DNA from 3 places in the Cryobacterium sp. TMT4-10 genome. Region 1 is predicted to be linked to each of the others. Evidence: predicted binding sites of a transcription regulator. Region 1 holds the regulator's gene; each other region holds the start of a gene.
What was found. The regulator HspR, encoded in region 1, represses chaperone genes until heat shock. The targets are predictions, from matches to a motif close to AAGTTGAGTCNNNNNGACTCAACTT.

Region 2: the regulator HspR is predicted to act here: its motif matches at 2,821-2,845, upstream of E3T42_RS14945 (ATP-dependent Clp protease ATP-binding subunit).
Region 3: the regulator HspR is predicted to act here: its motif matches at 8,313-8,337, upstream of E3T42_RS00155 (Hsp20/alpha crystallin family protein).

The regions. Positions count from the first base shown of each region.
Region 1 covers NZ_SOGU01000105.1:3,807-14,323, forward strand. The annotation lists gene E3T42_RS16470 (ABC-F family ATP-binding cassette domain-containing protein) at 1-1,303, shown strand, start outside; gene E3T42_RS16475 (cytochrome b/b6 domain-containing protein) at 1,565-2,497, opposite strand; tRNA gene E3T42_RS16480 (tRNA-Gly) at 2,556-2,626, opposite strand; gene dcd (dCTP deaminase) at 2,699-3,322, shown strand; gene E3T42_RS16490 (hypothetical protein) at 3,383-3,904, shown strand; gene E3T42_RS16495 (MFS transporter) at 3,901-5,229, opposite strand; gene dnaK (molecular chaperone DnaK) at 5,418-7,286, shown strand; gene E3T42_RS16505 (nucleotide exchange factor GrpE) at 7,286-7,909, shown strand; gene E3T42_RS16510 (DnaJ C-terminal domain-containing protein) at 7,902-8,906, shown strand; gene E3T42_RS16515 (heat shock protein transcriptional repressor HspR) at 8,909-9,349, shown strand; gene E3T42_RS16520 (methyltransferase) at 9,377-10,507, shown strand.
Region 2 covers NZ_SOGU01000096.1:81,383-91,899, forward strand. The annotation lists gene E3T42_RS14940 (zinc-dependent alcohol dehydrogenase family protein) at 1-380, opposite strand, end outside; gene E3T42_RS14945 (ATP-dependent Clp protease ATP-binding subunit) at 584-2,773, opposite strand; gene E3T42_RS14950 (gamma-aminobutyraldehyde dehydrogenase) at 3,040-4,479, shown strand; gene E3T42_RS14955 (primary-amine oxidase) at 4,544-6,508, shown strand; gene E3T42_RS16830 (universal stress protein) at 6,519-7,406, shown strand; gene E3T42_RS14965 (APC family permease) at 7,423-8,982, shown strand; gene E3T42_RS14970 (SNF2-related protein) at 9,040-10,517, shown strand, end outside.
Region 3 covers NZ_SOGU01000002.1:28,134-38,650, forward strand. The annotation lists gene E3T42_RS00120 (aldo/keto reductase) at 1-701, shown strand, start outside; gene pnuC (nicotinamide riboside transporter PnuC) at 958-1,638, shown strand; gene E3T42_RS17065 (thioredoxin domain-containing protein) at 1,769-3,859, shown strand; gene E3T42_RS00135 (DUF488 domain-containing protein) at 3,892-4,302, shown strand; gene E3T42_RS00140 (DUF1761 domain-containing protein) at 4,335-4,763, shown strand; gene E3T42_RS00145 (stealth family protein) at 4,956-6,752, shown strand; gene E3T42_RS00150 (phosphodiesterase) at 6,682-7,620, opposite strand; gene E3T42_RS00155 (Hsp20/alpha crystallin family protein) at 7,774-8,229, opposite strand; gene E3T42_RS00160 (hypothetical protein) at 8,430-8,642, opposite strand; gene E3T42_RS00165 (phosphatase PAP2 family protein) at 8,722-9,561, shown strand; partial or broken gene E3T42_RS00170 (type III polyketide synthase) at 9,666-10,517, shown strand, end outside.

The DNA.
Region 1 (10,517 bases):
ATCCGAGCTGGCGTCGATCGATGCTGCCATTGCGGCGGACTCTTCGGCAAGCGCCGAACTCGACCGCCTGATCCACCGCCAGGCCGAACTGTTCGAAGAGATGGACCGACTCGACGGCTGGGACTACGCACGAAGCATCGACACGGCACTCACCACTCTGGGCTTCAACCAGGCGCACCGCGTCTGCGCGATCGATGAACTGTCCGGTGGCTGGCGCAACCGGGCCGCGCTGGCGAAGATCGTGCTGGAACGCCCGGACGTGCTGCTTCTGGACGAGCCCACCAACTACCTGGATGTGGCCGGTGTCGAATGGCTAGAGGCCTGGTTCCGGGACTTCCGCGGCGCCGCGATCATCGTCTCGCACGACCGGCGCTTCCTGGACGCCGTCGTCACCCGGATCATCGAGGTCGAGAATTTCCACCTGCACGAGTACCCGGGCAACTTCGGCGAATACGTGGTGCAGAAACAGTTCCGCCTGAAGACACTCGAGCAGCAGTTCGTGCACGAGTCCGAGCTGCTCGCATTCGAGGCGGAGGGCATCTCCGACCGGCGCGAGGCGGCGAAGGCGGCCAGCCGGGACCTGGGGAACCAGCTCGCCAAGATCAAGAAGGCCCGCACCCCGCGGCCCGTCGACCAGATCATCACCGAGATCTACGGCGGCCTGCACGTCAAGGATGCGCTCTGCCGGGTCGAGGGGCTGAGCAAGTCCTACGGTGAGAAGGTTCTGTTCGCGGAGCTCAGCTTCGAGATCAGGCGCAGGGACCGGATCGTGGTTCTCGGCTCCAACGGCAGCGGCAAGACCACGCTCCTCCGGGTCCTGACCGGGGAGGAACGGGCCGACTCCGGCGAGGTGGCCTGGGCCGGCGGCGCCGCCGTGGTCTCCTACAACCAGGTGCTCGCGGAACTCGACGACACGGACACGGTCACCCACGCCGTGAACGCGATGCCGGGCAGCCTCGCCCTCACGGCGACGCGCAAGTCGGTGAACAGGTTCCTCGCGATGTTCCAGTTTTCCGAGGCCGACCTCAAGCAGAGGATCGGCAATCTGTCCGGCGGACAACGGGCCCGCGTGGCCATGGCGCAGTGCCTGCTGTCCGGTGCCTCGGTGCTGCTGCTGGACGAACCCACCAACCACCTCGACCTGTCAAGCACGCAGGTGATGGAGCGGGCCCTGCTCCATTTCCCCGGGGCCGTCGTGGTGGTCAGCCACGACCGTTTCTTCACCGAGAAGATCGCCAACCGGCATCTGGTCTTCGGCGCGGAGGCGGCGCAACCCGGCGAAATCGACGTGCGCGTGGCCTAGCGCGAGCCCGCCCAGCCCAGTGGCGCCTAACCAATTCGACGGAGATTCTGCCCGAAAATACGTTTTCGGCCTGTTTTGGGCCCGATTCGGGCAAAATCTCCGTCGAATTCGTTCGGGCACGCATCGACCACCGCCGTGCGGACTCGTCCGGCTAGCTGTTGCCGCGCTCCCAGAAACTCGGACCGACGGGTTCCGTGAAGTCGCTCCGGGCGATGCTGTCGGGCTGGTCGTGGCCGGGCGAGTCGGAACTCGGCGCGGGATTCAGCGGGTCGTGACGGACCCTCCGAGCGAGGCGATGGCGCGGAGGAGGCGTGGGCCGGCGGCGAACCAGGCGACGAGCATCAGGGCCAGCGACGCGGCGAAGATCCAGAAGCCGGTCCAGCCGTCGTCGCTCTGCGCCGCGTACATGTGGTTCAGGTTGCGGAGCGCGCCGGTGGCGAAGACCAGGGTGACGTGGATCACGATAAAGAACAGGAAGAAGACCATGACGCCGACGTGGGCGACCCGGGTCGGGCCGAGCGGGACCAGCTTGCTGAGCCGGCGTGAGGTCCAGATCGGCGACAGACGGATGCCCGTGGCCAGGGCCAGCGGAGCCGCCACGAACACGATGAAGAAGTAGCTCAGGGTCTGGAGGGCGTTGTACTTCACCCAGCCGTCGCCGACCGGCCAGTTCAGGGAGGCGTACTGGATGGCTGCCGAGACGGCGTTGGGGATGATGCCCCAGCTGACCGGAACAATGCGAACCCACTGGCCGGTGGCGAAGAGCAGCACGTAGAAGGCGAGGCCGTTCAGCACCCAGAGGGCGTCGACCGTGAGGTGCACCCAGACGTTGATCCCCATCCGGGTGGGGGCTCCCGCGGTGCGGAGGAGGCCCGTGTTCCGCCGGGTCCAGAACATGGCCGGACGTCCCTGGCTGCGAATCTGCCAGCCCGAACGAACGATGAAGAGGATGAAGAAGGCGTTCAGTCCGTGCTGCCAGGCGAGCCAGGCCGGAAAGCCGACGGGTGCCCAGGTGGGTAACGCCGAGGCCCCCGGGAACTCGGCCAGGAAAGACTGCATCTCCGGCAGGGTACGAAGCCCCTTGGCGGCGAGCACCACCCCGGCCAGCAGCGCGATCGCCACGGGGATTGCCCAGGCCAGCTTGAACCAGACGCCACGGCCGGAGCCGATCTGACCGGCGCTGTCCGGTGTCACCGGCCGCCCTGTCGCACGATCGAGCAGTTCGGCATGGGGTTCTATCTTTCTGATGAAGAGCGGATGACGGGAATCGAACCCGCGCTATCAGCTTGGGAAGCTGAAGTTCTACCATTGAACTACATCCGCACGTCCGATCAGCGGGCGAGCCCGGATCGGAACGGTGCCAGCATATCAAGTCCGCGCCGTTAGGCTGGACCCGTGCTGCTCTCGGATCGCGATATCAAGGTTGAAATCAACGCGGGACGAATCAGTCTGGAGCCCTATCAGGCCGACATGATCCAACCGTCGAGCATCGATGTGCGTCTGGACGGCTTCTTCCGCCTCTTCGACAACCACAAGTACCCCTACATCGACCCGGCCGAGGACCAGCCGGATCTGACCCGGCTGATCGAGACCGCCGCCGACGAGCCCTTCATCCTGCACCCGGGCGAGTTCGTGCTCGGAGCGACGTATGAGAAGGTCACCCTTCCCGACGATGTGGCCGCCCGGTTGGAAGGAAAGAGCTCGCTGGGGCGGCTCGGGCTTCTGACGCACTCCACGGCCGGCTTCATCGATCCCGGTTTCACCGGCCACGTGACGCTCGAACTGAGTAACGTGGCGACTCTGCCGATCAAGCTCTGGCCCGGCATGAAAATCGGGCAGCTGTGCTTCTTCCGCCTGAGTTCGCCAGCCGAGCGCCCCTACGGATCCAGTGAGTACAGCTCGCGGTACCAGGGTCAGCGCGGGCCGACCGCCTCGCGGTCATTCCTGAACTTCCACCGCACGGATGTCCGGCCGTCGACCGGCCCGGCTACCGATGCGGACCTCGCCCGGGGCGAGTAGCTCCGACTCCCGGAGGCACCGGTTCATACGGATGCAACATACGCCCGGTAAAATCGGGGAATGACCACATCCGTGCCCAGTTTCACCGAGGCGCTCGTCGCCCCGGGACCGACGCCCGAGTACCCCGGACGGATGCGCCGGTTCGGCCAGCTCGTCGGAGCCTGGGCGGCGAAGGGGTCGCGCCTGAACGAGGTCAGCGGCGAATGGACCGAACGCGAATTCACCTGGATCGTCGAGTTCGTGCTGGACGGGCGCGCGGTGCAGGACGTGGAACTCGTCGTGAGCGGCTCGCATCCGACCGGCTTCAAAACCGTCTCGACGGCCCTACGGGTGTACGACCCGGATGCCGGGGCCTGGCGGGTCAGCTACTTCGCGCCGGCCGAAGGGGAATACTGCCACCTCGTGGCCACCCCGCACCGCAACGGTCTGCGCCAGGACGGCACCGGCACCGACGGTCGGCCGATCCGCTGGAACTTCGTCTCGATCACGGCCGACGCCTACGCCTGGGAGGGCTGGGTGTCCAACGACGAGGGCACGACCTGGCTGCTGGTGGAGCACAACGAGGCCACGCGCATCCGTTAGCCGATCTGGTCCTGCATGGCCTTCACCGGCAGCAGCAGCAGCAGCCCGGCGAGCAGCACCAGCATGATGCCGAGGATGCCCCAGTAGGTGGCCCCGAAGATCGTCACCATCAGGGCAAACATGGTCGGTGCGAGAAAGCTCACGGCACGGCCCGTCGTCGCGTACAGGCCGAACACCTCCCCTTCGCGGCCGGCCGGGATCAGCCGGGCCAGGAAGGTTCGGCTGGCCGACTGGGCCGGTCCGACGAAGAATGTGAGGGCCAGGCCCGCCGTCCAGAACACGATCTGACCGCCGTCGTGCAGCAGGAATACGAGGCTGCCGCAGACGATCAGGCCGATCAACGCGGTGACGATGATCGGTTTCGCGCCCAGCCGGTCGTCCAGCGACCCGGAGATGATGGTGGCGATACCGGCCACGACGTTGGCGGCGATCGCGAAGATGATCACCTCGCCGGGCGAGAACCCGAACACGGATGCCGCGAGCACGCCGCCGAATGTGAACACCCCGGCCAGTCCGTCCCTGAAGATCGCGCTCGCCGCGAGGAAGTAGACCGTATGGCGACTGGTCCTCCACAGGCGCGCGATGTCCTGACCGAGCACGACGTATGACCGGAGGAAACTCACGCGCTGCCGGCGCGTGGCGGCGGAGGAGCGGTATTCGGGCACCGACAGCAGCACCGGCAGGGCGAACAGGCCGAACCAGGCGGCCGCGATGAGCATCGCGACGCGCACCGACAGCCCGTTGTCGCCGGTCACGCCGAACAGGCCCACCTCCGGGCTGATGAAGCCGAAATACACGATGAGCAGGAGGACGATGCCGCCGAGGTACCCCATGCCCCAGCCGAAGCCGCTGACCTTGCCGATGGTGCGGGCAGTGGAGACCTGGGCGAGCATGGCATTGTAGTTGACGCTGGCGAACTCGAAGAAGACGTTTCCGGCCGCCACCAGGAACAAACCGAGCAGCAGGAAGTCCGGAGACGCCTGCACGAAGAACATCGCCGCGGTGAGGGCCACGACGATGAATGTGTTGATGCCCAGCCACAACTTGCGCCGCCCGGCCGTGTCCGACCGCTGGCCGGTGACCGGGGCGAGCACGGCCACCAGGATGCCGGCGATCGCCAGGGCCCAGCCGAGCTGGGCGGAGATGACGTCCTTGTCGCCGAACGCGGTGCCCGTGATGTACACGGTAAAGACGAAGGTCGTGACGACCGCGTTGAACGCGGCGGATCCCCAGTCCCAGAAGGCCCAGGCGAAGACGCGCCCTCTGCTGATCGCGCCTGGCAGTACCTGGGCGTCCGTGCCGCCTTGCTCCGTAATCCCGGTCATGCGCTGAGGCTAGTGGATCGCGGTAACCGACACGCAGCGTCGTGTGGTGAATCTTATAGTTGAGTCACTCACGCTCAACTCTCAGCTGCCCGGCTTGACTCCGATTTGAGACACTGGCACACTTGAGCCTGCACCACTCAACTCTGAGAAATCAGGGTGACCACAATACTCTGAAGGAGAACGCACACATGGCCCGTGCAGTAGGCATCGACCTCGGAACCACCAACTCTGTGGTGGCCGTCCTCGAGGGTGGAGAACCCACCGTCATCGCGAACGCCGAAGGCTTCCGGACCACGCCGTCCGTCGTCGCCTTCACCAAGGACGGCGAGGTGCTGGTCGGCGAGACCGCCAAGCGCCAGGCCGTCACCAACGTCGACCGCACCATCTCGTCGGTCAAGCGCCACATGGGCACCGACTGGAACGTCGCCATCGACGACAAGAAGTTCACCCCGCAGGAGGTCTCGGCCCGCATTCTGGCCAAGCTCAAGCGGGACGCCGAGGCGTACCTGGGCGACAAAGTGACGGATGCCGTCATCACCGTTCCGGCGTACTTCAACGACGCCGAGCGCCAGGCCACCAAGGAAGCCGGCGAGATTTCCGGCCTCAACGTGCTCCGCATCATCAACGAGCCCACCGCGGCCGCTCTGGCCTACGGCCTGGACCGGGGCAAGGAAGACGAGCTCATCCTGGTCTTCGACCTCGGCGGCGGAACGTTCGACGTCTCCCTCCTCGAGGTGGGCAAGGACGACGACTTCTCCACCATCCAGGTGCGTTCCACCGCGGGGGACAACCGCCTCGGCGGCGACGACTGGGACCAGCGCATCGTGGATCACCTGATCAAGAAGTTCAAGGAAACCACCGGCGTCGACGTCTCCAAGGACAAGATCGCCAAGCAGCGTCTCAAGGAAGCCGCCGAGCAGGCCAAGAAGGAACTCTCGAGCAGCATGTCGGCGAGCATCCAGCTGCCCTACCTGTCGCTGACCGAGAACGGCCCGGCGAACCTCGACGAGACGCTCACCCGCGCCCAGTTCGAGAAGATGACCGAAGACCTGCTCGACCGCACGAAGAAGCCGTTCCAGGACGTCATCCGTGAAGCCGGCGTCAAGGTGGAAGACATCGCCCACGTCGTTCTCGTCGGCGGCTCCACCCGCATGCCCGCCGTGTACGAGCTCGTCAAGGCCGAGACCGGTGGCAAGGACCCGAACAAGGGCGTCAACCCGGACGAGGTCGTCGCCGTCGGCGCCGCGCTGCAGGCCGGCGTGCTGAAGGGCGAGCGCAAGGACGTTCTGCTCATCGACGTCACCCCGCTGAGCCTCGGCATCGAGACCAAGGGCGGCATCATGACCCGCCTGATCGAGCGCAACACGGCCATCCCGACCAAGCGCAGCGAGACCTTCACCACGGCCGACGACAACCAGCCGTCCGTCGCGATCCAGGTCTTCCAGGGTGAGCGCGAATTCACCCGCGACAACAAGAACCTCGGCACGTTCGAGCTGACCGGCATCGCGCCCGCCCCGCGCGGCATCCCGCAGGTGGAGGTCACCTTCGACCTCGACGCCAACGGCATCGTGCACGTGTCCGCCAAGGACAAGGGCACCGGCAAGGAGCAGTCGATGACCATCACGGGCGGTTCCTCGCTCGCGAAGGAAGACATCGAGCGCATGGTGCGCGAGGGCGAAGAGCACGCCGCCGAGGACAAGCGCCGCCGCGAGGCAGCCGAGACTCGCAACACGGCCGAGCAGCTCGCCTACTCGATCGAGAAGCTGATCAAGGAGAACGACGAGAAGCTGCCCGAGGACGTCAAGTCCGAGGTGCAGGCCGACGTTGACGCCCTCAAGTCCGCGCTCGCCGGAGACGACGACGCGGCCGTGAAGACCGCCTTCGACAAGCTCAACGAGAGCCAGGGCAAGCTCGGCGAGGCCATCTACAAGTCCAGCCAGGCGGATGCCGCGCCCGGCGCCCCGTCCGACTCCGAGCCCACCGCTGAAGCGGGCAACCCCGACGAAGACGTTGTCGACGCCGAGGTTGTCGACGACGAGGACGAAGCGAAGAAGTAATGGCAGACGACACGAAGCGTCCAGAGGACGAGCCGTTTGAAGAGGGGGCACCCGTCGAGGGTGCCCCCGGGGCGGGCGGCGCGGAGCAGTCCGCGTCGGAGCCTTCCGAATCGGCGGACGCGGAGTTCTCGGCCGAGGGCATCGAAGAGGACGAGCTGACGGTGCAGGACATTCTGGACGCCGCCAACCGCGAAGTCGCCGAGCCCACGAGCGAGCACCTCGCCGACCTCAAGCGCGTCACGGCCGAGTACGCCAACTACCGGCGCCGCACCGAGGCGAACCGCGAGGTCGAGCGCGAGCGCGTCACCGTGGACGTCGTCAAGGGTCTGATCCCTGTGCTCGACGACCTCGATCGTGCTGAAAAGCACGGCGACCTCACCGAGGACTCGGCGTTCAGCACCATCGCGGCCAAGCTGCGGACGAGCGTCGAGCGACTGGGCGTTAAGCCGTTCGGCGCCGTCGGCGAGCCGTTCGATCCGACCATTCACGAGGCGATCTTCCAGCTGCCCACAGCGGATGTCGACACGGAAACCGTCGGGGACGTGATCGAGACCGGTTACTTCCTCGGCTCATCTCTCCTGCGCGTGGCCAAGGTCGTCGTTCAGGTACCGAGCGATGGCTAGCCAGGACTGGTTCGATAAGGACTTCTACAAGGTCCTGGGCGTCTCGAAGGACGTGACCCCGGCTGAGCTGAAGAAGGCGTATCGCAAACTCGCCCGCAAGTACCACCCGGACTCCAACCCGGGCAATCCTGCGGCCGAGGCGAAGTTCAAGGAGATCAGCGAGGCACACTCGGTGATCGGTGACCCTGCGCAACGCAAGGAATACGACGCCGTGCGCGCGATGGGCGGTGGAGCTCGCTTCACCGCCCCGCGCCCCGGCGGAGGCCAGGCCGGAGGCTTCGACGACGTCTTCGGCGGCATGTTCGGCGGCGGAGCGCGTCAGCAACAGCCCGGCTACTCCTACGAGCAGGGCGGGTTCGATGACCTGCTCGGCGGCATGTTCGGCCGCGGCCAGGGCGGCGGATTCGGCACCTCCAGCGGCGGTTTCCGCGGCTACGGCGGACCGACCCGGGGCCGGGACGTGGTCGCGTCGACCACGGTCGACTTCATCACGGCCACCCATGGTGACCAGATCACCCTGCAGACGCAGGATGGCCGGGCCATCAAGGTCAAGATTCCGGCCGGAGTGGCCGACGGGCAGAAGATCAAGCTGCGCGGCCAGGGGCAGCACAGCCCCGACGGCGGCGAGGCCGGCGACATCGTGCTCACCGTCAACGTGCGCAAACATCCGGTCTTCGAGCGGGATGGGCTGAACCTGCGAGTCGCGGTTCCGGTCACGTTCGTGGAGGCGGCTCTCGGCGCCACGATCGAGGTGCCGACCCTCGGCGGCGCGCCGGTCAAACTGCGCATCGCCGCCGGCACGCCGAGCGGCCGCGTGCTCCGGGTCAAGGGGCGCGGTGTCGTGACGCCCAAGGGCACCGGGGACCTCCTGGCCGAGGTGCAGGTCGCCGTTCCGTCACACCTGTCGAAGGACGCCGAGGAGAAACTCATGGCCTTCGCCGAGGCGGTGCCCAAAGAGAACCCGCGCGACGATCTTCTGGCGAAGGCGAGAGACTGACGGTGGATGAGAACACCCGGGTCTTCGTAATCTCGATGGCCGCCGAGCTTGCGGGTATGCACCCGCAAACCCTGCGCCAATACGATCGCCTGGGGCTGGTGAGTCCCGACCGCACACCCGGTCGGTCTCGCCGGTACTCGATGCGGGATGTGGCGAAGCTGCGTGAGATCGCGGAACTGGGCGCCGAAGGCGTGAGCCTTGAAGGCATCCGTCGCATCCTGGGGCTGGAAGACCACGTGCGCACCCTCGAATCCCGACTTCGGGAACTCGAATCGGCCCTGGCCGATGAACTGCTCAACCGTCCGGGCCGCCGCGTCTTCGCGGCCGGCTCGGCCGGTGAGGTCATCTCGATGCGTGCCGGCACCCGGACGCGGCGGTCGAATCAGATCGTCATCTGGCGCCCGCTCGATCACGGCGCCCTTCCACTCAAACGCCGGGAATAGGGCCCCGCGCCGGGCTAGCCTGAGGGAATGTCTGATTTTTCCTTCGACCGTCTGCGGCGCTACCCCGATGTGGAGGCCGATAACCTCTTCGCCGTGGATGCGAGCGACCGGCTGATCCTTGATCAGGCGGCCGATGCGCTGGGACCGGCAGAGGCCGGCGAGGTCGTCGTGCTCGAGGACAAATACGGGGCGCTCACCCTCGGCGCGGCGGCGCTGGCGGCTGCCCGCGACATCCGGGTGCACCAGGACGCACTCTCCGGGGAACTGGCCCTCGCCCGCAATGCGGCCGAGGCCGGTCTCTCCGACCGGTACCGCTCACTCGAGCTCGGCGAGGACCTGCTGGTGAATGCACGCGTGGTGCTGATGCAGTTGCCACGCAGCCTCGCCGCCCTCGATGAGCTTGCCGCCGCCATCGCTCGGTTCGCGGCACCGGACGTCGTCGTGATCGCCGGCGGGCGCATCAAGCACATGACCACGGCCATGAACGAGGTGCTTAGCCGGCATTTCGGTTCAGTCTCCGTCTCCCCGGCCCGGCAGAAATCCCGGGTGCTGACGGCATCCGTCCCCCTCCTGGCCGCAACGGATGGAGCCGTCTGGCCCCAATTCGTGGTTCATGCCGATTTAGGTCTGACGGTCAGTGCGCATGGGGCCGCTTTCGCCGGGACCACGATCGACATCGGTACGCGCTACCTGCTCGAGTTCTTGGACCGGATGAAGCCGGATGCTCAGGCGGCCATCGACCTCGGCTGCGGCACTGGCGTGATCGCGGCCGCCCTCGCCCGGCGTCGGCCGCGGTTGTGCGTGATCGCCACTGACCAGTCGGCCGCGGCCGTGGCCTCCGCCCGGGCGACCATGGCGGCCAATGAATTGCTGGATCAGGTCACCGTCGTGAGAGATGATGCGTTGAGCAGCCAGCCGGATGCGTCGGCGGAGCTGATCGTGCTGAACCCGCCGTTCCACATCGGTTCGTCGGTGCACGCCGGCATCGCGCTCAAGCTCTTCGACGATGCGGGGCGGGTGCTCCGACCGGATGGTGAGCTGTGGACGGTGTGGAACACCCACCTGGGCTACCGTCCAGCGCTGACTCGACTGGTCGGGACCACCCACCAGGTGGGTCGGAACTCCAAGTTCACCGTCACCGTATCGACGAGGCGATGACCGGGCGCGG
Region 2 (10,517 bases), on a different contig from region 1:
ACCTTCTCGCCCTGGGCGCCGTCGGCGAAGCCGCCGAGCTGGTCGTCCGCGCCCCACCAGCCGCCGTGCAGGCAGGAGGTGCTGGTGCCGTTCTGGCAGTTGAGGCAGGTGTTGTCGCAGTCATAGAACGGCGCGATGACGAAGTCGCCGACCTTGATCTTCGTGACGTCGGCGCCGATTTCCTCGACGATGCCGACGAACTCGTGGCCGATTCGTTTCGGCTCGTCGGTGGGCTGGATGCCCCGGTAGGGCCACAGGTCTGAGCCGCAGACGCAGGCTGCGACGACACGCACGATGGCGTCACCGCCGGTGGAGAGAATCGGATCGGGTACTTCTTCGAGGCGGATGTCCCGTTCCCCGTAAATCACTGTTGCACGCATGGTTCGAGCCTAGGCCAGCCCCCTGAACCTCATCGGTTCCGGCCCCCCCTCCGCCCGTATTCCCGCCGAATTCCGCTGCTCGCGCAACCGGTGCGCACCACGCCGATCGGCGGCCACGCTCACCAATTCGACGGAGATTTTGCGTTAAAAGCCCGTTCGCGCCGGGTTCGGGGCCGTTTTCGGCAAAATCTCCGTCGAATTGGTTACAGCAGCGCGTCGTCGTCGAGGTCGGCCGGGTCCACCACTAGCAGGGGCACGGATGCGACGACCAGCGAGTCCCCGTCCGACGCCAGGTCCACGCGAACCGTGTCCCCGTCGCGCACGGTGCCGGACAGAATCGCGGTCGCCAGGCGGTCGTCGATCTCGGTCTGCATTAGGCGCCGCAACGGGCGGGCCCCGTAGATCGGGTCGTAGCCGCGCTCGGCCAGCCAGGTGCGGGCATCCGGGGTCACCCCCAACTCGAGCCGGCGCTCGACCAGTCGCTTCTCCAGCCGGTCCACGAGCAGCCCGACGATCTGGCCGAGGTCCTCCATCGACAGCGACTCGAACACGACGATGTCGTCGAGACGGTTGACGAACTCGGGCTTGAACGTCTGGCGCACGAGCGCCTGCACGGCCGCCTCCTTCTCGTCCCGGCTGAGCACCGGGTCGATCAGGAACGCCGACCCGAGGTTCGAGGTCAGCACGAGGATCGTGTTGCGGAAGTCCACGGTGCGGCCCTGGCCATCCGTCAACCGGCCGTCGTCGAGCACCTGCAGCAAGACGTCGAAGACCTCCGGATGCGCCTTCTCCACCTCGTCGAACAGGATCACCGAATACGGGCGGCGGCGAACGGCCTCCGTCAGTTGCCCGCCCTGCTCGTAGCCGACGTAGCCGGGGGGCGCCCCGACCAGTCGGGACACGGAGAACTTCTCCCCGTACTCGCTCATGTCGATGCGCACCATGGCCTTCTCGTCGTCGAAGAGGAATTCGGCGAGCGCCTTGGCGAGCTCCGTCTTGCCCACGCCGGTCGGTCCGAGGAACAGGAACGAGCCGGTGGGCCGGTCCGGGTCGGAGATTCCGGCCCGGCTGCGGCGCACCGCATCGGCGACGGCCCGCACGGCCTGCTTCTGCCCGATCAGGCGGTGCCCCAGCTCACCCTCGAGGTTGAGCAGCTTCTCCGTCTCGCCCTGCAGCAGACGGCCGACCGGGATGCCGGTCCACATGGCCACCACCGCGGCGATGTCCTCCGCGGTGACCTGCTCGTTGACCATCCGGGGGCCCTCAGACTCCGACTTCTCCGCTGCGGCCAGCTCCTTCTCCATCACCGGGATGTCCCCGTACAGCAGCCTCGACGCCTTCTCCAGGTTGCCCTCGCGCTGGGCGCGATCCGCCGCGATCCGCGCGGTGTCGAGCCGCTCTTTGAGCTCGCCGACCCGGTTCAGCGACGCGCGCTCCTTGTCCCAGCGCGCCTGCAGCTCTTTCAGGTTCACCTCTCGTTCCGCGAGGTCCGTCCGCAGCTTCTCGAGCCGCGCCTTCGAGGCGTCGTCCTTCTCCTTCTTGAGGGCGAGTTCCTCGAGTTTCAACCTGTCCACGCTGCGCCGCAGCTCGTCGATCTCGACCGGGGCGGAGTCGATCTCCATCCGCAGCCGGCTGGCGGCCTCGTCGATGAGGTCGATGGCCTTGTCCGGCAGCTGGCGTGCGGTGATGTACCGGTTCGAGAGGGATGCCGCGGCCACCAGCGCCGCGTCCGCGATCGACACCTTGTGGTGGGCCTCGTAACGCTCCTTGAGCCCGCGCAGGATGGCAACGGTGTCCTCGACGCTGGGCTCGTCGACCAGCACCGGTTGGAAGCGGCGCTCGAGCGCCGCATCCTTCTCGATGAATTCGCGGTACTCGTTCAGCGTCGTGGCGCCGATCAGGCGCAGCTCGCCGCGGGCGAGCATGGGCTTGAGCATGTTGGAGGCGGCCACGGATCCCTCCCCGCCGCCGGCACCCATCAGGGTGTGCAGTTCGTCGACGAAGGTGATGATCTGGCCCTCGGCGTCGTTGATCTCCTTGAGCACCGCCTTGAGCCGTTCCTCGAACTCGCCGCGGTACTTCGCCCCTGCCACGAGGGCCGCCAGGTCGAGGGAGACCAGCTGCTTGCCCTTGAGCGAGTCGGCCACGTCGCCGGCGACGATGCGCTGGGCCAGCCCCTCCACCACCGCGGTCTTGCCGACACCGGGTTCCCCGATCAGCACCGGGTTGTTCTTGGTGCGACGGGTGAGCACCTGGCTGACCCGGCGAATCTCCGCGTCGCGCCCGATCACCGGGTCGAGCTTGCCGCTCTTGGCGATCTCGGTGAGATTGACGCCGTACTGCTCGAGCGCCGTCTTGGCTTCTTCCTGGGGCGGTTGCTGACCTGCTTGCATCAGAGGATCCTCTCTCGGGGCCGGCCGCTCACGCCGCCTCGCGGCGAAAGCTGAGCCTGTTGGACTCAAGATTAGGTGAGAATCCGACATCGCACTAGCGGCGCGAGGCCCGTCCTCCAGCTCATTCCGGCGGCACGTCCGTCGGCGTTCCGGCGGCACGCTCCAGGGCAGCAAGGCGGGCCTCGAAACGCCCCTGGTATCCGGTCTCGTCTGTCAACTGCCATACTTACCGAAGAAATGATCTGTTTCTTCACTCAGCGCAGAGGATGAGACCCGTGGCAACCCCCACCCTCAAAAACTTCATCAATGGCCGGTTCGTCGAACCGAACGGCACCGCACTGCTCGACATCGTCGATCCCACGACCGGCCGGCTCGTCGCCCGGGCCCCCGTTTCCACTCCCGGCGATGTCGACGACGCCATGACGGCCGCGCAGACCGCATTCCGCAGCTGGCGCCGCACGACCCCGTCCGAGCGGCAGCGGGCGCTGCTGCGCCTGGCCGACGCGATCGACGCGAACAGCTACGCCATCGTTGAAGCCCAGCACCGCAACACCGGCCAGCCGCGCGCCACGATCGCGAGCGACGAGGTCGCGGCCGGAGCCGACCAGCTGCGTTTCTTCGCCGGCGCGGCCCGGCTGCTGGAGGGCAAGTCGGCGGGCGAGTACCTGCCGGGCATGACCTCCTGGGTGCGGCGCGAGCCGATCGGGGTCGTCGGCCAGGTCACGCCCTGGAACTTCCCGTTCCTGATGGCCGTCTGGAAGATCGGCCCGGCACTGGCTGCCGGCAACACCCTCGTGCTCAAGCCCAGCGACACCACCCCCGAATCCACCCTCGAACTCGCTCGGATCAGCCAGGGCATCCTGCCCGACGGCGTGATGAACATCGTCCTCGGCGACGGGGGCACGGGTGCGGCCATCGTCGAGCACCCGGTGCCCGGCCTCGTCTCCATCACCGGCAGCGTGCGGGCCGGCATGGCGGTTGCCAGCGGCGCCGCAAAGACCCTCAAGCGGGCCCACCTCGAGTTGGGCGGCAAGGCCCCGGCCATCGTCTTCGCCGACGTGGATGTCGCGAAGACCGCTGCCGAGATCGCCGACTTCTCCTTCTACAACGCCGGCCAGGACTGCACGGCCATCACCCGCGTGCTCGTGCACGAGTCCATTCACGACGAATTCGTCGAGGCCTTCGTCGCCGAGGCCCGCACCCGCAGCACCGGCTCAGCCGACGACGCGGACAACTACTTCGGCCCGCTGAACAACGTCAACCACTTCGGGGACGTCGTACGAAAGGTCGCGGCCCTCCCCGACCACGCCGTCATCGCCACCGGCGGCCACCAGATCGGCACCGACGGTTTCTTCTTCGAGCCGACGGTCGTCACCCACGTGCGGCAGAGCGATGCCATCGTGCAGGAGGAGACGTTCGGTCCGGTGATCACCGTGCAGTCCTTCGGGTCCGAGGAAGACGCGGTCACGCTCGCCAACGACGTGAACTACGCCCTCGCGTCGAGCGTCTGGACCCTCGACCACGGCACCGCCATGCGGGTCTCCCGGGACCTGGATTTCGGGGCGGTGTGGATCAATACGCACATCCTGCTGACCGCGGAGATGCCCCACGGCGGGTTCAAGTACTCCGGCTATGGCAAGGACCTGTCGATGTACGGTGTGGAGGACTACACGCGCATCAAACACGTCATGAGCTCCCTCGAATAGCAGGCCGCACCAGAAGACACCGTCCCAATCACGATCCCGCTCCGACAAGAACAGAGGACTCCCGTTGACCTTTCATCCGTTAGACCCGCTGGCCGCAGCCGAGTTCACCGCCGCCGCCGGCATTCTCGCCCGTGAGCGGGGAGTGGCGGAGGGCTGGCGCTTCGCCTCGATCGAACTGGTCGAACCGGCCAAGAGCGTCATCGCCGAGTTCGCCTCCTCCGGCGTCGCGCCCGAGCGCCTGGCCCGCCTCGTCGTGCTCAACCGCGCCGAGAACACCACCTGGGTGGCCGTCGTGTCGCTCACCACCGACACCCTGCTCGAGTGGGGCAACGTGCCCGGCGTGCAGGCGAACTTCACCGTGGACGAGTGGGACGAAGCGGATGCCGCCCTGCGCGCGCACCCCGACGTGATCACCGCCCTCGCCAAGCGCGGCATCGTCGACCTGGACAATGTCTTCATCGACACCTGGACCTACGGTGACGCCGTCATCCCTGACCAGTACCGCGGGCGTCGGCTGGGCTGGGCTGACATCTGGGTCAGGGCCTCCACCACCGGCAACCCGTACGCCGGGCCGGTGAGCGGCCTGCACTTCGTGATCGATGTGAACACCATGGAGTTGCTCGAGATCGAGGACTCCTTCACGATCCCGCGTCCCGAGGTGATGGGCGAGTACGTGCCGCACCTGATTCCGGAGCGCATCCGGGAGAAGAGCAAGCGACCGCCGATCAAACCGCTCGACATCGTGCAGTCTGACGGACCGAGCTTCTCCCTCGACGGCAACCTCGTCGAGTGGCAGAACTGGTCGCTGCGGGTCGGCTTCAACTACCGCGAGGGCATGACCCTGCACAATGTGGGCTATCGGGACGGCGACCGGCTGCGCCCGATCGCCAACCGGCTGTCGTTCGCCGAGATGGTCGTGCCCTACCGCGACCCCAGCATCGACCACTTCCGCCGCACCGCCTTCGACATCGGCGAATGGGGCCTGGGCTTCATGACCACCTCGCTCGAGCTGGGCTGCGACTGCCTCGGCGAGATCCGCTATCTCGACGCCGTGCTGCACAACAGCAAGGGCGAGCCGTACACGATCCCGAACGCGTTCTGCATCCACGAGGAAGACAACGCGGTCCTCTGGAAGCACGTCGACCACAACGGCAGCGCCGAGGTGAGACGGATGCGCCGCCTCGTCGTGTCCTTCCACGTCACGGTCGCGAACTACGAGTACCTCGTCTACTGGCGCTTCTACCAGGACGGCAACATGGAGTGCGAGGTTCGCGCCACCGGCATCATGGTGGTCACGCACCTCGAGGAGGGGCAGGGCCACCCCAACGGCACCCTCGTCGACAAGCGCACCTACGCGCCGTTCCACCAGCACTTCATCGTGGCCCGGATGGATCTCGACATCGACGGCCCCGAGAACACGGTGTTCCGCACCGAAACCCGGATCGAGCCCATCAACGAGGCCAACCCGCTCGGCCTCGCCCTCACCCAGCAGAACACGCCGGTGGAGACCGAAGGGTTCGACGACTACAACTGGGACACCCAGCGCGCCTGGAAGGTCGTGAACGAGAACTCGATGAACGGCCTGGGCACGCCGGTGTCGTACAAACTCGTCCCCGGCGCGGCCATCCCGTCGTTCTTCGACCCGGCGGCGCCCGCGTTCCAGCGCGCCCAGGTGATCGGGCACACGGTCTGGGTCACCCCGAACGACGAGTCAGAACGCTGGCCGTGCGGCGAGTTCGTGAACCAGAGCGCCGTGGACCACGGGCTGCCCGAATGGATCCAGGCCGAACGCCCCGTGCGTAACACCGACCTCGTGCTCTGGTACGTCTTCGGCATCCACCACATCACCCGGCCCGAAGAGTGGCCGATCATGCCGGCCGACACCGTCTCCTTCTGGCTCAAGCCGGTCGGATTCTTCGACCGCAACCCGTCGCTCGACGTGGAACCGAGTCCCAGCGCGCACTGCGCTCCCGCGGCGGGCGACCACGCCGGGCACGCCGGGCACGCCGACCACGCCCATGAACACTGAGGAGACCAGCGTGACCCGAGTAGCCAACTACGTCGTCGCCTACGAAGCGACCGAACGGGGGAATGACACCGTCGAGCTGGGTGTCGCCCTCGCGCGCCTGACCAGGTCAGAGCTCCGCCTGTGCCTGGTGCTCCCGCACCACGCCTCCACCGTGCCGGCGCGGGTCGGCGCCGCCTCGTCGCCCGATTACCAGGCGCTCCTCGAGGAGCAGGCCCTCGAGTGGCTCGAGCAGGGTCGGGCCCGGGTCCCAGCGGACGTGGTCGCCACCACTCACCTGCTCTATGCCGACTCGACCACGGAAGGCCTGCTCCAGGCGGCCGCCACCTTCGACTCCGACCGCATCGTCGTCGGGGCTTCGCGCCGCGGCCTGATGAACCGGTTCACGATCGGAAGCGTGGCGAACGCGCTGCTGCACTCATCCCCGGTGCCCGTCGCCCTCGCGCCGCGCGGCTACACAGCCCCCGAGCAGCTCACCCGGATCACCTGCGCGATCGGCACCCGGCCGGGCTGGACCCCGCTGCTCGACTCCCTGCTGGCCTTCTCGGAAGGCCTCACGGTCGACCTGCGTTTCGTCACCCTCGTCGAGGTCGACGCCGGCCGCGGCCACCCCGTCGATCACGCCGGGAGCCAGGCCCACCTCGCCAGCGTGCTCGAGTACTTCTCGACCCGCTCGCGCGCCCATGGCGAGATCACCACCGAGGTCGCGTCCGGCCACAGCGTCGAAGCCGCGATCGAGGCCCTCGACTGGCAGAAGACCGAGATCGCCTTCGTCGGCTCCAGCCGGCTGGCTCAGCCCACCACGATCTTCCTCGGCATCACCGCACATCGGATGCTGCACGCACTCCCCGTTCCCCTCATCGTGGTTCCCACCGGCACTGACGCCCGTAAGCCGCACTGACCGAAAGGACAGTCACATGACTACCCACTCCCCCTCCTCCGGCCCAACGCCGGGGGCATCCGACTCCGGCACCGGCGGGATCTCCTCGAAGGGCCTCAGCGCCGGCTCGATCGGTCTGCTCGGGGCCACGGTCATCGGGATCTCGTGCATCGCGCCGGCCTACACCCTCACGGCCTCCCTCGGCCCGACCGTCGCGGCCGTCGGCACCCAGATGCCGGGCATCTTCCTGGTCGGCTTCATCCCGATGCTGCTCGTGGCGCTCGGCTACCGTGAACTCAACAACGCCATGCCGGATGCCGGCACCTCCTTCACCTGGGCCACCCGCGCCTTCGGGCCATGGCTGGGCTGGATGGGCGGCTGGGGACTCATCGTGGCGACCGTGGTCGTCCTATCGAACCTCGCCGGCGTCGCCGTCGACTTCTTCTATCTCATGCTGGCCCAGCTCTTCGGCAACCCCGACCTCGCCGACCTCACCGGCAACGTGCTGATCAACGTGCTCACCTGTCTGGTGTTCATGGTGGCGGCCTGTTACATCTCCTACCGCGGCATGGAGACCACCAAGGCGGTGCAGTACGTGCTCGTGGCCTTCCAGCTGATCGTGCTGGTCTGGTTCAGCGTCGCCGCCCTGGTGCAGGTCGCCGAAGGCAGCGCCTTCGATGCCCTCGCCTTCAGCGCGGACTGGTTCAACCCGTTCCTCGCCCCCTCGTTCACTGCGTTCGCCGCGGGCGTCTCGCTCTCGATCTTCATCTTCTGGGGCTGGGACGTCACCCTCACCATGAACGAGGAGACCAGGAACCCCAAGACCACCCCCGGGCGCGCGGCCACGCTCACCGTGGGCATCATCTTCGCGCTGTACATCCTGATCGCGGTCGCGACCCTGATGTTCTCCGGCGTCGGAACCGGCGCACTGGGTCTCGGCAACGAGGAGATCCAGGGCAATGTGTTCGCCGCCCTCGCCGGGCCGGTGATGGGCCCCTTCGCCATCCTGATGTCGCTGGCGGTGCTGTCGAGTTCAGCCGCGTCCCTGCAGTCCACCTTCGTCGGGCCGGCGCGCACAATGCTGTCGATGGGGCACTACCAGGCCTTCCCCAAGCGGTTCGCGTCGATCAGCCCCCGCTACAAGTCGCCGGGTTTCGCCACCCTGATGGCCGGCATCGTGGCCTGGGGTTTCTACGCCGTGATGCGGGTGCTCAGCACCGACGTGCTCACCGACACGATCCTCACCCTGGGCATGATGATCTGCTTCTACTACGGGGTCACCGCGTTTGCGTGTGTCTGGTACTTCCGTTCCGAGGCCCTCGGCACCATCCGCGCGTTCCTGCTCAAGTTCCTGGCGCCGCTGCTCGGCGGCGTCATCCTGCTCGTCATTTTCGCGACCACGCTGTACGACAGCATGAACCCTGAGTACGGCAGCGGCTCGAACATCGGTGGGGTCGGACTCGTGTTCATCCTCGCAATGGTGCTCTTCATCGGCGGGATCGTGCTCATGCTGATTCAGCGCAGCGTCAACCCGGCCTTCTTCCAGGGCAAGACGCTCACGCAGGGGTCCTCCAAGGAGCACCTGCACATGCAGTAACCGTGATCATGCGCATGGGAGAATGAGGACCGACCACCGGATGGAATCGTCTCCCCTATGCCTTACACCCTGACCTCTCACGAGATCGCACTGCTCGTGGGCAGCCAGGCCTTCTCGCGGGGCGAACGCTATGCCCGCACTGGACATGTCGCCTCCTCGGCCTGGTCCAGTACCGGCACGCAGCTCTTCGGAGAGGTCGAGGGCTCGAGCCCCAGTCCGTACAGCGTGAGCGTGTCGTTCACAGTGGGCGCCTCCGGGGCCGTGCTGAAGGCATCCGGGGTCTGCACCTGCCCGGTGACACGCAACTGCAAGCATGTCGCGGCCCTGCTCGTCGACAGCGGAATCGCCATCGCCGAAGCGGCCCGGGACCTGACCGGACCCGGGAGCCCCCGGTCCGAGCCGCCCACCGGGCCACCCACCGGCCCCGCCGTCCACTCGTCTCCGCCATTGTTTCCGTCGTCGTCCCGTTCGGCGCCCCGTTCGTCGACGCCGACGTGGCGGAGCGCCCTGGCGCCCCTGACCCGGCCGGATGTCCAGCCCGCCGGCACGAGTCTGGGCCTGGCCCTGCAGTTCCAGCTGCTCGCGCCGGAACGCACGTCATTCGCCGACTCGACCCCCGTTCGGCGCCTGGTCGCCCGCCCGATGATCATGGGCAAGAAGGGCAAGTGGATCCGCGGCAGCATCACCTGGGACAACATGACCTACGACCGCGGGGCACTCGATCAGGCGCAGTTGCGCGTGCTCTCGGCCCTGTACGCGCTGCATTCCGCGGGCCGCCCGTACTACGCGGCCGCCAGCCAGTGGATCCGGGTCGACGCCTTCCCCGACCGGTCGTTCTGGGACCTGCTCGAGGAGGCGCGCGCCGCCCGGCTGGCCCTGATCTCCGCCACGGCCGGTCAGGAGCCTGTGCTCGTGTCCGCCGAGGCGGCCGGCCTGCAACTGGACATCCGGCGGTCGCCGGCCGGGCTCACCCTGGCCCCGGCGGTGGTCCTCGGCGACCGCCCGCTGCCGCGCCGCGGGTTCGGCTTCATCGGCGAACCCGCCCACGGCGTCTACAGCTGGGAAGACGTGGCCGGCGTGGCCGAACCGCGGCTCACACTGGCGCCGCTGACCGGCCCGATCGACCGCGAACTCCGCGACCTCGCCATGGCCGACTCGATCGCCATCCCCCCGGCCGACGAGCCCGCCTTCCTGGCCGAGTTCTACCCGTTCCTCCGCAACCGGGTGTCCCTGACCAGCCGGGACGACTCCTTCCAGCCGCCGGAGTCCCCGCAGCCGGTCCTGGCCCTGACCCTCACCCACCAGCCGGATGCCCGGATCACCCTGCACTGGGACTGGCGCTATCCCGGCTACCGGCAGGCCCTTCGGCCCACGCCGAACGACACCCGCTACCGCGACACCGCCGGCGAGGAACGCATCCTTCGCGGCATCCGGGACCCCCTGGTCGAGTTCCCCGGCCTGGTCGGGGAACAGGCCGGCCGGCCCCTCCTGATCGAGCAGGCCACCCTCGCCGGACCTCCGATGATCGAGTTCCT
Region 3 (10,517 bases), on a different contig from region 1:
ACATCGACACCGCCGCCATCTACGGCAATGAGGTGGGGGTCGGAGCCGCGCTCGCGACATCCGCCATCGACCGCTCCGAACTGTTCGTGACCACCAAGCTGTGGAACGACCGCCAGGGCACCGAGTCGGCGTTCGAGGCGTTCGACGAGAGCCTCGAGAAGCTCGGGCTCGACTACGTCGACCTCTATCTGATCCACTGGCCGGCGCCCGCCAACGACCGCTACGTCGAGAGCTGGAAGGCGCTCGAGCAGATCCGCGAGTCCGGCCGGGCCCGCTCGATCGGGGTGTCGAACTTCCTCGAGCCCCAGCTCGATCGTGTCATCTCGGAAACGGGGGTCGTACCCGCGGTCAACCAGATCGAGCTGCACCCGGCCCACCAGCAGCGGGAGGTGACCGCGTTCGCCCGGGCGCACAGCATCCGGATCGAGGCCTGGGGGCCGCTCGGCCAGGGCAAATACCCGCTCTTCGAGGAGCCCGTGGTGGCCGTCGCGGCCGAAGCGCACGGCAAGACGCCTGCTCAGGTCGTCATCCGCTGGCACCTGCAGACCGGCAACATCGTCTTCCCCAAGTCCAGCAACCGCGGGCGCATGGCCGAAAACTTTGACGTCTTCGACTTCGAGCTCAGCCGCACGGAGCTGGCCACGATCTCGTCCCTCGAGCGCGCCGGCCGCGTGAGCGCGCACCCCAACGACGTCAACTAGCCCCCGCGCCTCCGTCCCCCCCCGCCGTGCCCACGCGCCCACGCGCCCCTAACGAATTCGACGGAGATTTTGCCCGAAACGGCCCGAAACGGCCCGGATCCGCGGTTTTAGAGCAATATCTCCGTCGAATTGGTTCGAGACCTGCGGGGTGGGAGCGGGCTCGGCAGCAGCAGTCGGGGCTCGGGAGTGGACGAGCGGGCTCGGCTGCGGGCGGTGGGGGCATAGGTTTGGGTGGTTAACGGAAAGAAGATGACGGATGAATCCGATTGAGTGGCTCTTCGACGCCCAGCTGCAGATCGGAACCCAGACCATTCTCTGGCGTGAGGTCATCGGCAACGCGTTCGGAATCCTGAGCGCGGTCGGGGGCATGCGCCGCAAGGTGTGGGCGTGGCCGGTCGGCATCCTCGGCAATGCCCTCCTGTTCACGGTCTTCCTCGGCGCCGTCTTCGGCACGCCGAACCCGGTCAACCTGCTCGGCCAGGCCGGACGGCAGATCATGTTCATCGTCGTGTCCATCTTCGGCTGGGTGCAGTGGTCGCGCAGCCGCCACTCCGCGACGCACGTCGCGGTCGCGCCGCACTGGGCCGGCAACCGCACGCGCATCCTGCTCGGCCTGAGCCTGGTCGCCGGCACCCTGATCCTGACGCCGATCTTCCGCGCGCTCGGCTCGTTCGAACCGGTCTGGGCCGACGCCTGGATCTTCACCGGATCCCTGCTCGCGACCTACGGCATGGCGAAGGGCTGGACCGAGTTTTGGCTGATCTGGGTGGCCGTTGACATCGTCGGGGTGCCGCTTCTGCTCAGCGCGGGGTACTACGCCTCCGCCGTGCTCTACCTCTTCTACGGGGCGTTCACCATCACCGGTTTCTTCATCTGGATGCGCGTGCAGCGCCGCCGCCAGGAGTTCGTCGCCCGCGAACTCACCGGGCAAGGCTAGGCCGCGCGAACCCGAGCGAACCCGCACTAGGCCGCGCGAACGCGCACCAAGCCGGGCGTACCCGCTGCGCGCTGCGCCGCCGGGCCGGCGGCTACGGGCGCACACGGGGGGCGGCGGGCACAATGGAGGCATGCCCAACCTCCTCGCCGCCGCGATCAGCCCCTACCTGCGTTCGCACGCCGACAATCCCGTCGACTGGCACGGCTGGGGGGCGGAGGCATTCGTGGAGGCGCGCCTGCGCGACGTGCCCGTGCTCGTCTCGATCGGCTATTCGACCTGCCACTGGTGCCACGTGATGGCCCGGGAGAGTTTCAGCGACCCGGACCTCGCCGACTACCTCAACGCGCACTTCGTGAGCATCAAGGTCGACCGGGAGGAACACCCGGAGGTCGACGCCAGTTACCTCGCCGCGGCCAGCGCGTTCGTGGGCGGGCTGGGCTGGCCGCTCAACGTCTTCGTCACCCCGGAGGGGCAGGCGTTCTACGCCGGCACGTATTTTCCCCCGTTGCCGCTGCCGGGGCATCCGTCGTTCCGGCAGGTGCTCGAGGCGGTGACGGATGCCTGGACCACCCGCCGCGCGGAGGTCACCGAGAGCGCGTCGCTGGTGGCCGACGCGCTCGCCGCCGCCGCGCAGCAGATCCCCGCGGGGCAGCTGCCGGGCGACGACGACCTCGACCGGGTGGCGGGCGAGGTCGCGGCGCAGGAAGACCCGCGTTTCGGCGGTTTCGGCGGCGCGCCGAAGTTCCCGGTCGCGCCGGTTCTCGGTTTCCTGCTCGGTCGCGCCACGGAGCCCCGGCAAGAACCCCGGCAAGAACCCGGGCAGGAGTCCGGGCGGGCGCTCGCGCTGCGCACCCTCAAGCGGATGGGGGCGTCGCCGCTGCGTGATTCAGTCGAGGGCGGCTTCTTTCGGTATGCCGTCAACCGCGACTGGAGTGATCCGCACTATGAGCGCATGCTCTACGACAACGCGCAACTGCTGGACCTCTACACCCGGGCCTGGCAGCTCACCGGCGAGCAGTGGGCGCGCTCCGTCGCCGGGGGCGTTGCACGCTTCCTGATCACCGTGCTCGGCCTGCCCGGAGGCGGATTCGCCAGCGCGCAGGACTCCGAAAGCACCGTCGGAGGGCGCCGCGTCGAGGGCGGTTACTACGCTCTCGACGAAGACGACCGCCGGCAGGAAACCCCGCCCGCACTCGACGAGAAGGTGCTCACCGGCTGGAACGGCCTCGGCATCGCCGCGCTGGCCCGGGCCGGCTTCGCCTTCGACCAGCCCACCTTCACGGCGGCCGCGGCCCGGGCGGCGGACTACCTGCTCGAGCACCACCTCCGCCGGGACGGGAGTCTCGTGCGGGCGTCGATCGCCGGGCGCACGTCGACCGCCCAGCCCACACTGGAGGACTTCGGGATGCTGGCATCGGGCCTCCTCGAGCTGGCTCTCGCGACGGGTGAGGTGCGATACGCCACGGCAGCGCGCCGACTGATCGACGCCACGCTATCGACCACCACCGACACAGCCGAAACACCCGAAACCGCCGACACCACTGACACCACTGACACCACTGACACCACTGACACCACCGACGACACCGCCAACACCGCCAACACCGCCAACACCGCCGACACCGCACACACGGCCGGGAATGCCCCGGCCCGGACGCCGTTTCGAGCGCCGGACGGCCCGGACCCGATCCTGGCCGGCCAGGGCCTCGCCCTGGAGGTCGACCCGTCGGAGGGCGCCTACCCGTCGGGGATCACGGCGACCGCCGAGGCGGCGCACCTGCTGTTCCTGCTGACCGCCGAGGACCGGTATCGCACGGCCGCCGTGGCGGCGATGGCGCTGCTGGCCGACCGCGTCCGGGAGCGGCCGCTCGCGTTCGGCGCGGCCCTCCGTCTCCTGGCCGAGCTGGCCGGTCCGGCCGAGCAACTGGTGGTCGTGGTGCCGGACGAGGACGCCCGGCCGGGCACGTCCGGTGAGCTGCTCGACGCGGTGCGCCGTCGCGTCGCCGGACTCGTCGCATCCGTCACCCACGGCCAGGCCGAGGCATTCGCGGCCGCGGGTTTCGAGCTGTTCCGGGACCGCACCGTGCGCGACCAGCGGCCCACGGCGTACCTCTGCCGCGATTTCGTCTGCAGCCTGCCGGTTACCGACCCGGCCGACCTGCCGACCGTCGCAACGCAGACCGCAACGCAGACCGCAACGCAGACCGCAGACGCGGACTAGAGAAAGTACCCGACCGAGACGAGACTGGCCGCATGGACATCCTGATCAAGCGGGTCTACGACGAGCCGGCGGAGTCCGACGGCGTGCGCGTGCTCGTGGACCGGCTGTGGCCGCGCGGGGTCTCGAAGGAGCACGCCCGGCTCGATCTCTGGCTCAAGGACGTCGCCCCCAGTCCCGATCTGCGCACCTGGTGGAACCACGACCCCGCTCGGCTGGCCGAGTTCGCGGAGCGCTACACCGCCGAACTGGGGGCAGCGCCGCAGACCCGGCAAGCCGTGGCCGAGCTCAGGGCACTCCTCGCCCGGAACACGGCCGCGCACACCGAGACGACCCTCGTCTACGGCGCCCGCGACCCGGTCGTCAACCACGCCCGGGTGCTCGCGGCCTATCTGGCCGACAACCCCGAACCGCGCGATCCCCAATTACCCAACCGCTCCGCCTGAACCGGCGAAGCCCACTCCCAAAGGATTCCGACATGGTTCCCGAAACAAACATCTGGGCCGTCCTCCTCGCCACCGCGTCGAGCATGGCAGTCGGGGCGATCTGGTATTCGCGCCGGGTGTTCGGCACCTACTGGATGAAGGCCGTCGGCCACGACGAGGAGAGCGTGCGCCCGGGTTCGGCGGCCCCGCTCGTCGTCACCGTGGTCGTCAGCTTCCTCACGGCCTGGGTGCTGGCCGGCGCCGCGGCGATCGTGCAGGCGTTCTACGGCGGCTCTTTCCTCGCCAACGCACTGCTGACGGCGCTCATCCTCTGGGCCGGCTTCACGGCGGCCCGCATGATCACGCACGACGCATTCGATCGCCGCCCGGCGGGCCTCACCGTGCTCAACATCGCGCACGAACTGGTCACCCTGCTGCTGATGGCTCTGATTATCGGGTTGTTCGGGATCGGCGCCCCGTAGCGACACCAGAGCGACCACGCACCCGGCGTCAGGGCGGCGACGTACACTAGGGGAGGCGCCACCGCGTTCCACCGGCTGCTTCGCTCCCTGACTCGAAGGGGTTCGTGGCTGTCCGGTACCAACGGACGCACTCTCCCTGGCATTGCACGCGGTTGCCTTGAGAATCAGTGTTCCCAATTCTCGAGGAGGACCATGTCTAGTTTCGATCGCCCAGAAGACGACCGGCATGCCCCGCTCGACCCGGCCACCACGTCGGCCAGCCCCGAACTGTCGATCAGCCACGAGCCTGAGCTCGTTCTGCTGACCCCTGACCCCCGCACCCGCCGCTTCGACCGGGAAGACGTCGTCGTGCGCAAGGGTGAGATCAATCTGATCAACGGACACTTCACGCCGCGCGAGTCCCGGGTCAAGGACCTGCTCGCCGTCGCCGACGTGCTCGACGCCGCCGGCATCGACTTCCTGCTCGTGCGCGGCGACCATGACCGGCCCGTGATCGCGGTCGACCGCAAGCGCCGCAAGCAGCTCACCCGCATCCTGATCGCAGCGTTCGCGAAGGAGCCCTTCTACGCCCTGCCGCTGGACGGCAGCCTGACCCAGCCGTTGCTGCTGGCCGACGGCGCCCTGTCCACGCTGCGCGCATCATCCGTGTTCCGGGTCTACCGCCCGCGGATCGAACCGATCGGCCGCCTGCGGTACGGCGCCGAGACGGCCTTTCAGCTCGAACTCTGGTACTTCGGTGAGGACGAGATCGTCGCCCCGGTCGAGAACTCGCTGATGCGCACCCGGATGCCGCGCGCCGAGGTACGCGAGACCACGATCGAACTCTTCGGGCGCACCTGGCGCACCCTGCAGCACATGTTCGACGACCTGGCCAGCGACGTCAGCTTCGACATCGACATGGTCTTCTCCTGGGTCGACGGCTCATCCAGCGACTTCCAGCGGGAACGGGCCAAGCGCATGCAGGCCTACGTCGTGGGCTCGGGCGACGAGTCTGAGGCCCGCTTCCGCCAAATCGACGAGCTGAAGTACGCGCTCCGCAGCGTGTACATGTTCGCGCCCTGGGTGCGGCGCATCTTCATCGCGACGGATTCGCCGGCCCCCGAGTGGCTCGCCGAGCACCCGCGCGTCACGATCATGCGCAGCGAGGACTTCTTCCCCGACACCAGCGCACTGCCGACCCACAATTCGCACGCCGTGGAGAGCCAGCTGCACCACATCCCCGGGCTGGCGGAGCACTTCATCTATTCCAACGACGACATGTTCTTCGGCCGCCCGGTCGGACCGGAGCTGTTCTTCTCCCCGGGCGGCATCACCAAATTCGTGGAGGCCTCCACCCGGATCGGCCTGGGCGAGAACGACCCCAGCCGAAGCGGGTTCGAGAACGCGGCCCGGGTCAACCGGGCGCTGCTGCGCGAACGGTTCGGCAAGGTCACCACCCGGCACCTCGAGCACACGCCGGCACCGCTGCGGAAGAGCGTGATGGCCGAGCTCGAGGCCGAGTTCCCCGAGGACTTCGCCCGCACCGCGGCCAGCCGGTTCCGCTCCGCGACGGATATCTCGGTCACGAACTCGCTTTACCACTTCTATGCACTGATGACGGGGCGCGCGGTCGAGCAGACCCAGGTGCGCTCGCTCTACGTGGAGACCACCCTCAAACTGGCCCTGCGCCAGATGAACAAGCTGCGCAAACGCCGCGACCAGGACATGTTCTGCCTCAACGACGGCAGCTTCCCCGAGATCTCCGACGATGTGCGCCGTGCGGCCGTGACCGAATTCCTCGAACGGTACTTCCCGATCGTCGCCCCCTGGGAACGCGAGTTCCAGGCCGACGCCGGGCAGGCGCCGACCGTGCCGGCGGGCGGCGAGTTGTCGGTCGGCGCGCTGTCGGTTAGCCCGCTGTCGGTTAGCCCGCTGTCAGTTAGCGCAGAACCCGGATCGGTGTGGTCATTGGGGGTTCACGGAACGCTGGCAGAGTACCCGCGGGCATGATCCGGATGCCGTCGCCCGCCAGGCGCCGGGCGCTCTCCGCCGCTTCGATGTAGTCGAGCGCCGGGTAGTCGCCGAGCGGCACCACCGAGTGCAGCACCGTGTCTGCGTAGACGTGCACGAGGTTGAAGGTGCGGGCGCCGTCGCGGCCGCGGGTGCCGCCGACCGGAACGTTCAGGTCCTGGGTGTAGCAGGTGGCCGAGGCCACGGAGACCGGAATGCCCGCGAACATGGCCGTTGAGGAGTAGTGCAGGTGGCCGGCCAGGATGCTGCGCACATCCGTTCCGCGCAGCACCCGCGCCAGCGCGGACTGGTCCTGGAGTTCGACCGAGACGGCCAGGTCGAGCACGCTCGGCACGGGCGGGTGATGCATGGCCAGGATTGTGCCGTCCGGGGCGGGGGTGCGAAGCTCCCGGGCCAGCCAGTCGAGCTGGGCGTCGGTCACGGCGCCGTAGTGGTGGCCGGGTACGGAGGTGTCGAGCGTGATGATGCGCAGGCCGCCGATGTAGTCGACGTGGTCGATCGGGTCCGTGTTCGGCGCCTCGTCCAGCAGCGTGGTGCGGAAGGCCGCCCGGTCGTCGTGATTGCCCATCACCCAGAACACCCGCGCTCCGAGCCGGGCGGCGGCCGGCTCGACGATGCCGCGCAGGGTTGCGTACGCATCCGGTTCGCCCTTGTCGGCCAGATCACCGGTGATGATGATGGCATCCGGGCGGCCCGAGGATGCTTCGACGTCGGCGAACAGCCGGGCCAGGTGGGCGGTGCTGTCGACCCGGCCGTAGAGGCGCCCGCCGTCGGCGAGCAGGTGGGTGTCGCTGAGGTGAAGCAGGAAATGATCCGGCCTGGGGTATTCGGCCGTTCGAATGTTCACTGAATATCCATTCGTTGGTGCTGTTAACTCTTCGGTGAGTCCGCTGACTCTACTCCGAATAGTGCATCAGCATCGGGTGAACATGCGGTGTACACCGCGAAAACACAACGAAGGGCCCGGAGCGCAATGCTCCGGGCCCACCCGTTTCGTTCGTCAGGCCTTCGCCTTCTTCGTGCCCGCTTTCGCGGACTCCGTCACCTGCATCGTCGGCTCGCCCGAACTCTGCACCTCGATCTTGCGGGGCTTGGCCGCCTCGTGAACGGGGATCGTGACGGTCAGCACGCCGTTGTTGTACGTGGCGCTGATGTTCTCGACATCGATGCCCTGGCCCAGGTTCAACTGACGCAGGAACGAACCGGCCAGGCGCTCCCGGGTGATCCACTTCACGTTTTCGTGGTTCGCCATGGTGCGCTCCCCACGGATCGTGAGCAGCTGGCCGTCGACGTCGATGTCAACCGAACCCGGATCGATCCCGGGCATGTCGGCGCTGAGCACGTAGTGGTCACCTTCCCGGAAGAGGTCCATCGGCATCACGCGCGGGCCCCGGTTGTCGATCAGAGCGGAGGCCATTCGGTCCAGCTCGCGGAACGGGTCATAGGACGTTGCCATAGCGATTCCTTTCATCGGCCGGGTCTGGTCAGATCGTCGGATCGAACCGGAGGTCCGGCTGGTTCTTGGGCGGTTTGCTTCCAGAGTTGAGTCTTGGGCGCTCAACTATTGCCAATGTAACCGCGCTTGAGCGGTGCCGCAATCGGCCCAGGGTCCCGTTCTGTTCGCGCTCAGCGAAGGGCTTCCTGCGCGATGGATGGCTACGGGTACGTCAATCCGGAGGTCGAGTCGGGGAAGACGGGCTTGTCCAGGCTGTCGTTCTCGTAGGCCTGCGTGGGCTCATGGGCGGCGGCGGCCGCGCGGCGCCGCTCCGCCTCGAAGTCGCCTTCGAGACCGGTGAAACCACCCGGTTCCGGCTCGCGCTTCGTCTTCTCTTTTCGCTGGAACCAGCCCAGTCCATGACCTTTTCTCAAATTTCAACGGTACGCCGACCCCTGCCGAGTCAAGAGCGCTCGATGGTGCTTCCCCAGGCGGGCCGTGCGAAGGTGGAATGTGCGCACCTCGTCAACGATCAGCCCCGTTCGCTATCTGGCCGGAATGATCACCGCCATCCTGGTGTTCACCGGGATCTACCTGTTCTTCGTGCGCACCCTCGCCGGCCAGACCATGGACCAGCTCGCCTTCGACGGCGCCGAGTTCGGACGCCGCAGCGTGACCCCGCTCGCGCAGCAGCTGCTTGATGCTCTGCCCCTGGTCTCCGTGGTCGCGGGTCTGGTGCTCGCCGGCATCGTCACGGCCGTGCGCCGCAACGGCAAGACTCTGATCGTCGCCTTCGGCGCGGCGCTGGCGGCCGTGCTGACCACCCAGCTGCTCAAGGGCGGGCTGCTCTCTCGGCCCGACCTGGGTGTGGAAGGGTACGACGGGAACTCGTTCCCGTCGGGGCACACGACCGTGGCCGCGGCATCCGCTCTCGCCATCTTTCTGGTAGCGAGCCCCCGCACGCGCTGGCTGGCCGCACTCGGCGGTTCGGGGTTCGCCATCGCCGCCGGGGTGGCCACACTGGCCAACGGCTGGCACCGGCCCAGCGACGTGATCGCGGCGCTGCTGGTGGTGGCCGTGTGGGGCTGCGTCGCCGGCCTCGTGCTGACCCGCGGGCCGTGGGCGTCGACCGCCGCGCGCGGCGGATCGGCCGGCGTGGGCGGCCGCGTCCAGCTCCGGATTCTGGTTCCCTTCGCCGTCGTGGCGGCGGCCGCCTTCCTGGTCACGTACTTCCGGGCCTTCGGCGAGACCCCCGGCCCGTTGATCGCCTACATCGGCGGTGTCACGGCGATCGTCGCCGCGGGCCTGGGCGTCGCGTTCGCGGGCACCCGGCTGTTCTCGCGCCTGCCGTAGGCCGGCGCCGATCGGTTTCGTGGCGGCTGAGCATCTCGTGTGCCGTCCGCGTCATCGCGTGTCCCGGGGGTGTGGGCGGCTGGCCTGCGTGTAACACTGAGGGCATGTCCGTCACCCTCAGAGCGCTGCAGACCGTGGTTCCGCCGACAGTATTGATCCAGGAGCAGGTGCGCGACGTGTTCGCGTCGCAGCCGGATCTCAGCCGACTCGGAAAACGGCTGGTGACGGTCTCCTTCAATCTGTCGGGCATCGACACCCGGCACAGCGTCATCGACGAACTCACCCTGGACACACCCGCCCGGGAATCGGAGGTGACCGACCCGCAGTTCTTCGACCCGGCGACGCAGCGGCTGCTCCGACCCAGCACCCGGGTGCGGAACGAGCTCTACATCGTCGAGGCGACCAAACTCTTCGTGGAAGCCGGGCGCCGCGCGCTCGCGGCCTGTCCCGGCATCGAGGCATCCGATGTGACGCACGTTGTCACGGTGTCCTGCACCGGCTTCTTCGCGCCGGGCCCCGATTACATGCTCGTACGCGAGCTGGGGCTGAGCCCGGCCACCCAGCGCTACCACCTCGGATTCATGGGCTGCTACGCCTCGATGCCGGCGCTGCGCACGGCGAAGCAGTTCGTCGAGGCCGATCCCACCGCCGTGGTTCTCGTCGTCAGCGCCGAACTCTGCTCGCTTCACCTGCGCACCTCCGACGACCCCGACACCATCGTGGCCTCGTCGCTGTTCTCGGATGGGGCGGCCGCGGGGATCGTCAGCGCCCGGCCCCCCGAGCCGGGTGAGAAGGCGTTCAACCTCGACCTGTTCGAGACGGTCATCACCCCCATCGGCGAGGAGGACATGGCCTGGAAGATCGGCGACGAGGGGTTCGAGATGATCCTCAGCACCTACGTGCCGCACATCATCGACCAGCACATCGAGGGCGCCCTGGCACCGCTGTTCGCCCGG